Regions from separate parts of the Stenotrophomonas sp. FW305-C-20-S1 genome, predicted to be linked through region 3. Evidence: predicted binding sites of a transcription regulator. Region 3 holds the regulator's gene; each other region holds the start of a gene.
The links. The regulator FliA, encoded in region 3, starts transcription of late flagellar genes. The targets are predictions, from matches to a motif close to TAAAGTTTNNCNNNCNNNGGCCGATAA.
Positions count from the first base shown of each region.

Region 1 (2,264 bases), on a different contig from region 3:
GGCCCCGGCAGAACCGGGGCCTCGCACGCTGCCGGACGGGGCAGCGGACATCAGGATCAGAACAGCTCGACCGTACCGGCGCCCATGCTCTGCTGGGCAACCGGCTTGTGCGGCGGGCGCTCCCATTCGCTGCGGAGTTCGCGCAGGCGGTTGCCGGTGCGCTGCAGGGCAGAGGCGATTTCTTCGTCGAACACGCCGCCATTGCGATGCAGCAGTTCCTGCAGGGCCACCGCTTCGCGATTGATCGCGGTCAGGCGGTCCAGGTGGGTATGCACGCCGCCCAGGGCCTGGGTGGCGATGTCCTCGAACTGCAGGGCGCGCACGGCTTCGGCCACGCTGCCATCGATCGAGCGCGCGCAGTCGGACACTTCGCGCATGCCGTCACCCAGCGAAGCGTTGATCTGCGCCACGTTGTCCAGCATCGCCGCCGCTTCCTGGCGCGCTTCACGGGAGCGGTCCATATCGCGCGAGGCCATGTGCGAAACCGTCTCGCGGACCTTGGCGATGGCATCCTTGGAGCTGTGCGCCAGCTTGCGGATCTGCTCGTTGAAGGTGGTCGAACGCTCGGACAGGTTGCGGACCTCGTCGGCAACCACGGCGAAACCACGACCGGCTTCACCGGCACGCGCAGCTTCGATGGCAGCGTTCAGGGCCAGCAGGTTGGTCTGGTCGGCAATCGACTTGACGTCTTCCAGCAGCGCGAAGATGCCATCCAGGTGCTGCGCCATCTGGTCGATGTGCTGCACGGTGGTGCTGCTCTGGCCGCTGACCTGCTCCAGCGCTTCCACCAGCTGTTCCATGCGGTGGCTGGCGTGCTGGGCGAAACGGGCAACGTCGAGGCCGGCGCCGCCTTCGTCACCAGCGCGGTCGACGATGCGTGACAGGGCCTGGCTCTGCTGGCGCGACTTGCGGTTCATGGCATCGAAGCTGCCGCCGAGGCTGGAGACGGCCTGACGGATCAGGTCGCGGGCGCGTTCCACTTCACCACGCGAACCGTCGATCTCGTTGCCGACGAAGTTGCGCAGTTCGGTCAGCAGCTGGTCCTGCTCACGCAGGACACGGGCATGTTCCGGGGAACGGTGCGCCTGAGCGCGGGCGGTCCACCACGCAAAGCCGAGCCAGCTCAGCGTCATCGTGGTCAGGATCGCCCAACGCAGGGCGACCGGCCATTCGAAACCGATGGCGAAGGGGAGCAGCAGGGTCAGAGCCAGGGGGGCGGCCAGACGGATGAAAATGCGTGAGTACATGGACGTTCTCGGGAGGTGCACGGAGGATGTATCGGCCGTACCCCCTTTCTCTTTAACGTCGATGTGCTCACTGAATGCGCCGGATTTCTGGCGCCGTCCGCCGGGCATGGCCCGGCGCTACCCTCGGGTGCTCGGTCGCCAGCGCCGGGCCATGCCCGGCGGGCTCCCCGCCCTCAGGCCAGCTGCCGGTCCACGGCCTCGACCATCGCCTTGCGGCTGAGCAGGAAGTCCCAGTAGCTGCCACCCAGCTGCCGCCACAGTACGGCGGCGCGCACGGCGGCCAGCAGCAGCGCGCGGATCTCGGCCACCACGCCGGCCTGGCCCAGGTAATGCGGGTTGCCCTGCACCATGACCCGCGGCTTGAGGTGGCTGATGGTGTCTGCATACAGGCCGCCCAGCGCGGCCAGCACATCGGGGTGGCCGCTGTCACCCAGCTCGGTGGCCTGGCGCTGGGCGCGCTCGATACCCGAGGCGACCTTGTTCACGGTGGCGCCGTCCTGCACGAAGCGGCGCTCCAGCTGCAGTACCGACAGGGCCAGCTTGGGCAGGATCGGGTCCTGGCCCTGGCTGCGGAAATAATTGTGCAGCAGGCGCAGGCCGGATTTCAGGGCGTGCCGATCGCCAAAAACCGCCTGCGGCGAGGACGCATCGATGCGGAACACGCTGTCCACGGCAGTGCGCACGGCAGCGGCGTCGGAGTGGCCGGTATCGGCGATACGGCGTACCTGCTGCAGGGCCTGGGCAATGCCGGCCAAAGCCAGAACGCGGTCGTCGACAGTGAAACTCATGCAGCGATTACCTCAAAAGGAGAAGGGGTGGTGCGCAGGCGCTGTTCCAGCGGCGCGTCGGTGGCGGCGATCACCGCGCCACCCAGGCAGACCTCACCGTCATACAGCACCAGGGATTGCCCGGGGGTGACTGCACGCTGCGGCCGGGCGAAGGTGACCTGCACGCTGCCGTCGTCCAGCACGTCCACGGTGCACGGCTCATCGGGCTGGCGGTAGCGGGTCTGCGCGG
Region 1 covers NZ_JBYTEK010000001.1:23,732-25,995, forward strand. The annotation lists gene AC3WTC_RS00115 (methyl-accepting chemotaxis protein) at 57-1,247, opposite strand; gene hflD (high frequency lysogenization protein HflD) at 1,421-2,035, opposite strand; gene mnmA (tRNA 2-thiouridine(34) synthase MnmA) at 2,032-2,264, opposite strand, start outside.
Region 1: a site for FliA is predicted at 1,276-1,302, ahead of AC3WTC_RS00115 (methyl-accepting chemotaxis protein). Genes of this name have one in related genera too.

Region 2 (2,264 bases), on a different contig from region 3:
ACACCGTGGAAATCGCCCTGCATGCGTACGGTCAGATCGCCGCGCGAGATCGCCTGCAGCAGGCTCGACACCTGCACCAGGTTCTCGTCGGTGGTCTTCATCAACCGGTTCAGCCCGGTCACCATCTCGCCGAAATCATGCTCAAAGCGTGCTTCGTCACCGCGCAGGCTGAAGTCGCCCGCGGCCGCGGCTGTGGCCAGCCTGCGGATCTCGCCGTTGATGGCCGACAGACTCGATTTGGTCTCGTCCATGGCCTGGGTGATCGCCGCCTTCTCGCCCGGCAGGCGATCCATGTCCACCGACAGGTCGCCGCGCGCGTAGTGCTTCATCACCTCGATCAGGCGGTTCTGCACGTGCACGTGCGAGCCCACCAGCGCGTTGGTGTCATGCACCATGCGCCCGTAGTCGCCGGGGAAGGCGCTCTCGTCCATGCGATAACCCAGGCTGCCATCATCGTGCTGCCGCGCCATCTCGCCCTGCGCGGCCATCACCGCCTGCAGCTGCCCCTGCATGCGCTGCATGGACTTCAGCAACTGGGTCACCTCGTCATTGCCCGAAGCATCGATGACGTTGTCCAGACGACCGTTGGCGATGCCATCGGCCAACTTCACCGCGCCCGCCAAAGGGCGGGTCAGGCTGCGGGTGATCGCCCATGCGGCCAGTGCGCCGAGAATCAGGCTGAGCACACCAAAGGCGATGGACAGGGTTCCCGTCCATGCTTCCGTGGCGCGGTATTCCTCACGGCTGCGTTCGGTCAGGGTTTCCTGGTGCCGCAGCAGGCTGGAGATCGCTCCATTCCAGGCCGTGGCCAGACCGTGCTCGGCCAGCAGCTCGGTAGCTGCACCGTCGTAGTCGCCCGCCTTCATCCGCTCGTGCAATTGTTGAGTGGAGACGTCGGTGGCCTTGCGCGCCGCCGCGATCTGCGCCACCAGCGTATCGCCGGTGGCATCGCGGGGAATCTTGACGTACTTGTCCCAGATTCCATCGTAGGTGCGGCTCAGTTCCTGCGCCCGCTGGTAATCCTTGTCGAACTCCTCGCCGCGCTTGATCACCATCAGGCGGCGATGCATCAGCACCGCGTTGTTGGTATCGAGCATGTCGTTCAACAACCGCATCTTGACCATGTTCACGCCCACCACTTTCTCGAACTGGGCGGACTTCAAATGGTTTCCGTACAACACCAGGCCGACGATGGCCAGGATGAACAGCAACAGCAGACCGAAGCCGGCAGAAAGCCGGGATCCCACACGGAGGTTGCGTAAGGCGAGCATCTCAATTCCCTTGATCGTGGCCCTATATCGGTGGCGGCACGACTGCGGGAAACTTTAAGATCAGTTATTGAAACAACGCCGCGTTAACATAAACGCGTTCAAGCAGAATCTCACCGTGAGGAAATCAGGCCCGTGGCGGGGAATCAGCCACGCAAGCCGATGACGGTATGGCGGGTGAAGAACCGCATTTTCCCCTCGACCGTGAAATCGGCACGCCTGATTTCGACGAGCAGTTGCTCGCGCTGTGCTTCGTCCAACGTGCAAGGCTCCAGAACATTGGCATCCAGCACGGTACCCGGTGGCGTCAGACGTAGCTCGACAATGCAGACATTGTTGTCCGTTGGGACACCCGCCGGCCACGCCGTCATCGCGATCGCACGCAGCTCCTCCTGGTACACCTCCCTCTCCGCATATTCGAGATCCGGGTCCGGCCGGTTCGCCGGGAGGTGCAGTGAAGACTGCCTGGGCGCTGCCTTCGGCATCGAACGAACTGCCAGATTGATCAGGGTGTTCTGTGAGGCCGTTACCGCCAAGGCGATCACCAAAGCGGTGTAGCTGACACCACCGGCCTTCTGCAGTTCGGCACGCCGCCGATGCGCGCCTCCATGCCCGGCAAGCACCTTGCGGGCAATCCTCCGGCAATGAGACAGGTACAGGGAATTCGCCAGAATTCCGGCAAGCACGCGGCAGACCACGAAGACGACTACCGCGAACCATGGCAGACCCATCTGAGTGAACGTGGTCATCGCCAAAGGCGGAACGATGAACCAGATCGTGCCCCATACAGGCATGCGTCGGAAGAAGAACCACAATGATGAAAACAGGAACGCCGGACAATGCCACCGTCTCGGCGCCCTGCCGGCTGCGTCGTCCAGCCTCCAGAAATGGCAATAGGTGGAGAACCGGTCCCCAACCACAATCGCCAGCGCACTCTTTTCACTTGACTCGTCAGCGGCCGAGTCTGCGTCTCGCTCCGCGCCACCCTCTGCACTA
Region 2 covers NZ_JBYTEK010000036.1:10,966-13,229, forward strand. The annotation lists gene AC3WTC_RS16605 (methyl-accepting chemotaxis protein) at 1-1,271, opposite strand, end outside; gene AC3WTC_RS16610 (DUF2628 domain-containing protein) at 1,415-2,264, opposite strand, start outside.
Region 2: a site for FliA is predicted at 1,302-1,328, ahead of AC3WTC_RS16605 (methyl-accepting chemotaxis protein). Genes of this name have one in related genera too.

Region 3 (2,264 bases):
CACCTTCCCGCTGACGGCGACCCGCAGCGAGCCGCTCGGCCCTGTGCGCACGATTGCCGTGACCGGCGGCAAGGGCGGCGTCGGCAAGACCAACGTATCGGCCAACCTGGCCGTGGCGCTTGCGGGAATGGGCAAACGCACCCTGTTGCTGGACGCCGACCTGGGCCTGGCCAACATCGACGTGATCCTGGGCCTGAGCCCCACCAACACCCTGGCCGACCTGGTCGCTGGCCGCTGCAGCCTGGATGACGTGATCATCGAAGGCCCGAACGGCGTGCTGGTGGTACCGGCTGCGTCGGGCCGCCGGCACATGGCCGAGCTGGCCCCGGCCGAGCATGTCGGCCTGGTCAACGTGTTCTCCGAACTGGAGCGCGAGCTGGACATCATGGTGGTGGACACCGCCGCCGGCATCACCGATGGCGTGCTGACCTTCTGCCAGGCCGCGCAGGACACCGTGGTGGTGGTCTGTGATGAACCGGCCTCGATCACCGACGCCTATGCGCTGATCAAGGTGCTGTCACGCGAACGTGGCGTGGACCGCATCCAGGTGGTGGCCAACATGGTGCGCGACCCCAACGAAGGCCGCGTGCTGTACGAGAAGCTGACCCGCGTCTGCGAGAAATTCCTCGCCGATGTCTCGCTGAACTACCTCGGCTGCGTGCCGCAGGACGACTGGCTGCGCCTGTCGGTGCAGCGCCAGCAGCCGGTGGTGAAGGCCTATCCGTCCAGCCCGTCGGCACTGGCGATCACCGAGATCGCCCGCCGCACCGCCCGCTGGCAGGCACCGACCGAGCCGCGCGGTGGCGTCGAGTTCTTCCTCGAACGCATCATCAAGCAGCGCGGGGTGGCAGCATGAAAGGCGCCGCCCAGTACAGAGAGGTCCAGCGCACGGCGGCCAACGAGGTCATCGCCCAGCACTCGGACCTGGTGCGGCGCATCGCCCACCATCTGGCCGCACGCCTGCCGGCCAGCGTTGAGGTGGACGACCTGATCCAGGCCGGCATGATGGGCCTGATCGAAGCCTCGCGCAGCTACGACGCCGACCAGGGTGCCTCGTTCGAGACCTACGCCTCGATCCGCATCCGCGGTTCGATGATCGATGAGATCCGTCGTGGCGACTGGGTACCGCGTTCGGTGCACCGCCGTGCACGTGACGCTGCAGCCACCATCCGCCGCCTGGAGCAGAGCACCGGCCGCGCCGCCAGTGCCACCGAAGTGGCCGCCGCGATGGAGATGCCGCTGCCCGAGTACCTGCGCCTGATGGAGGACGCCTCGCGCGGCCAGGTACTGAGCCTGGAGTCGCGCATTGAAGACCAGGGCGAGCTGGACACCGTCGCCCAGGGCGGCCCGACCCCGCAGCAGGTGCTGGAGCGCGGTGAATTCGGCCGCGAGCTGGGCAATGCCATCGGCCACCTGCCCGAGCGCGAACAGCTGGTGCTGTCGCTCTACTACGAGCAGGAACTGAACCTGAAAGAGATCGGCGCAGTGCTCGGCGTGAGCGAGTCGCGGGTCTGCCAGATCCACGGCCAGGCGGTCCTGCGCCTGCGTGGCCGACTGAAGATTTTCGAGGCGGCCGACGCCGGCCTCGAGAGCTGATCAACAAAGGAACTCTGCTTTGAACAAGAACATGCGCATCCTGATCGTCGACGACTTCTCGACCATGCGTCGTATCGTCAAGAACCTGCTGGGCGATCTGGGCTTCACCAATACCGCCGAAGCCGAGGACGGGCATGCCGCGCTGTCGCTGCTGCAGAGCCAGCCGTTCGACTTCGTGGTCACCGACTGGAACATGCCGGTGATGACCGGCATCGAACTGCTCAAGGCCATCCGTGCCGATGCCAAGCTGAAGACCCTGCCGGTGCTGATGGTGACTGCCGAAGCCAAGCGCGAGCAGATCATCGAAGCGGCGCAGAACGGCGTGAACGGTTACATCATCAAGCCGTTCACCGCACAGACGCTGGAAGAGAAGCTCGGCAAGATCTTCGAACGCCTGGCGGCCAGCGCTTGATGGATACCACGGTCGACAAGAGCGCCCTCGCCCTGCGCCTGCAGGAAGCCCTGGATGCACTGGAATCCGGCGACGAGGCGGCATGGCGCCAGCGCATCGACGGCCTGGTCGCGCTGCGCACCCAGCCGATGATGAGCGGCCTTTCGCGGCTGGCCCGCGAGCTGGGCCAGGCGCTGGGCGAACTGCCGACCGTGCCCGATGAAGCCGGCGAGCTGGACGATGCCTGCGCGCGCCTGGACCACGTGGTGGCGATGAC
Region 3 covers NZ_JBYTEK010000006.1:135,438-137,701, reverse strand. The annotation lists gene AC3WTC_RS05170 (MinD/ParA family ATP-binding protein) at 1-856, shown strand, start outside; gene AC3WTC_RS05165 (RNA polymerase sigma factor FliA) at 853-1,596, shown strand; gene cheY (chemotaxis response regulator CheY) at 1,616-2,008, shown strand; gene AC3WTC_RS05155 (protein phosphatase CheZ) at 2,008-2,264, shown strand, end outside.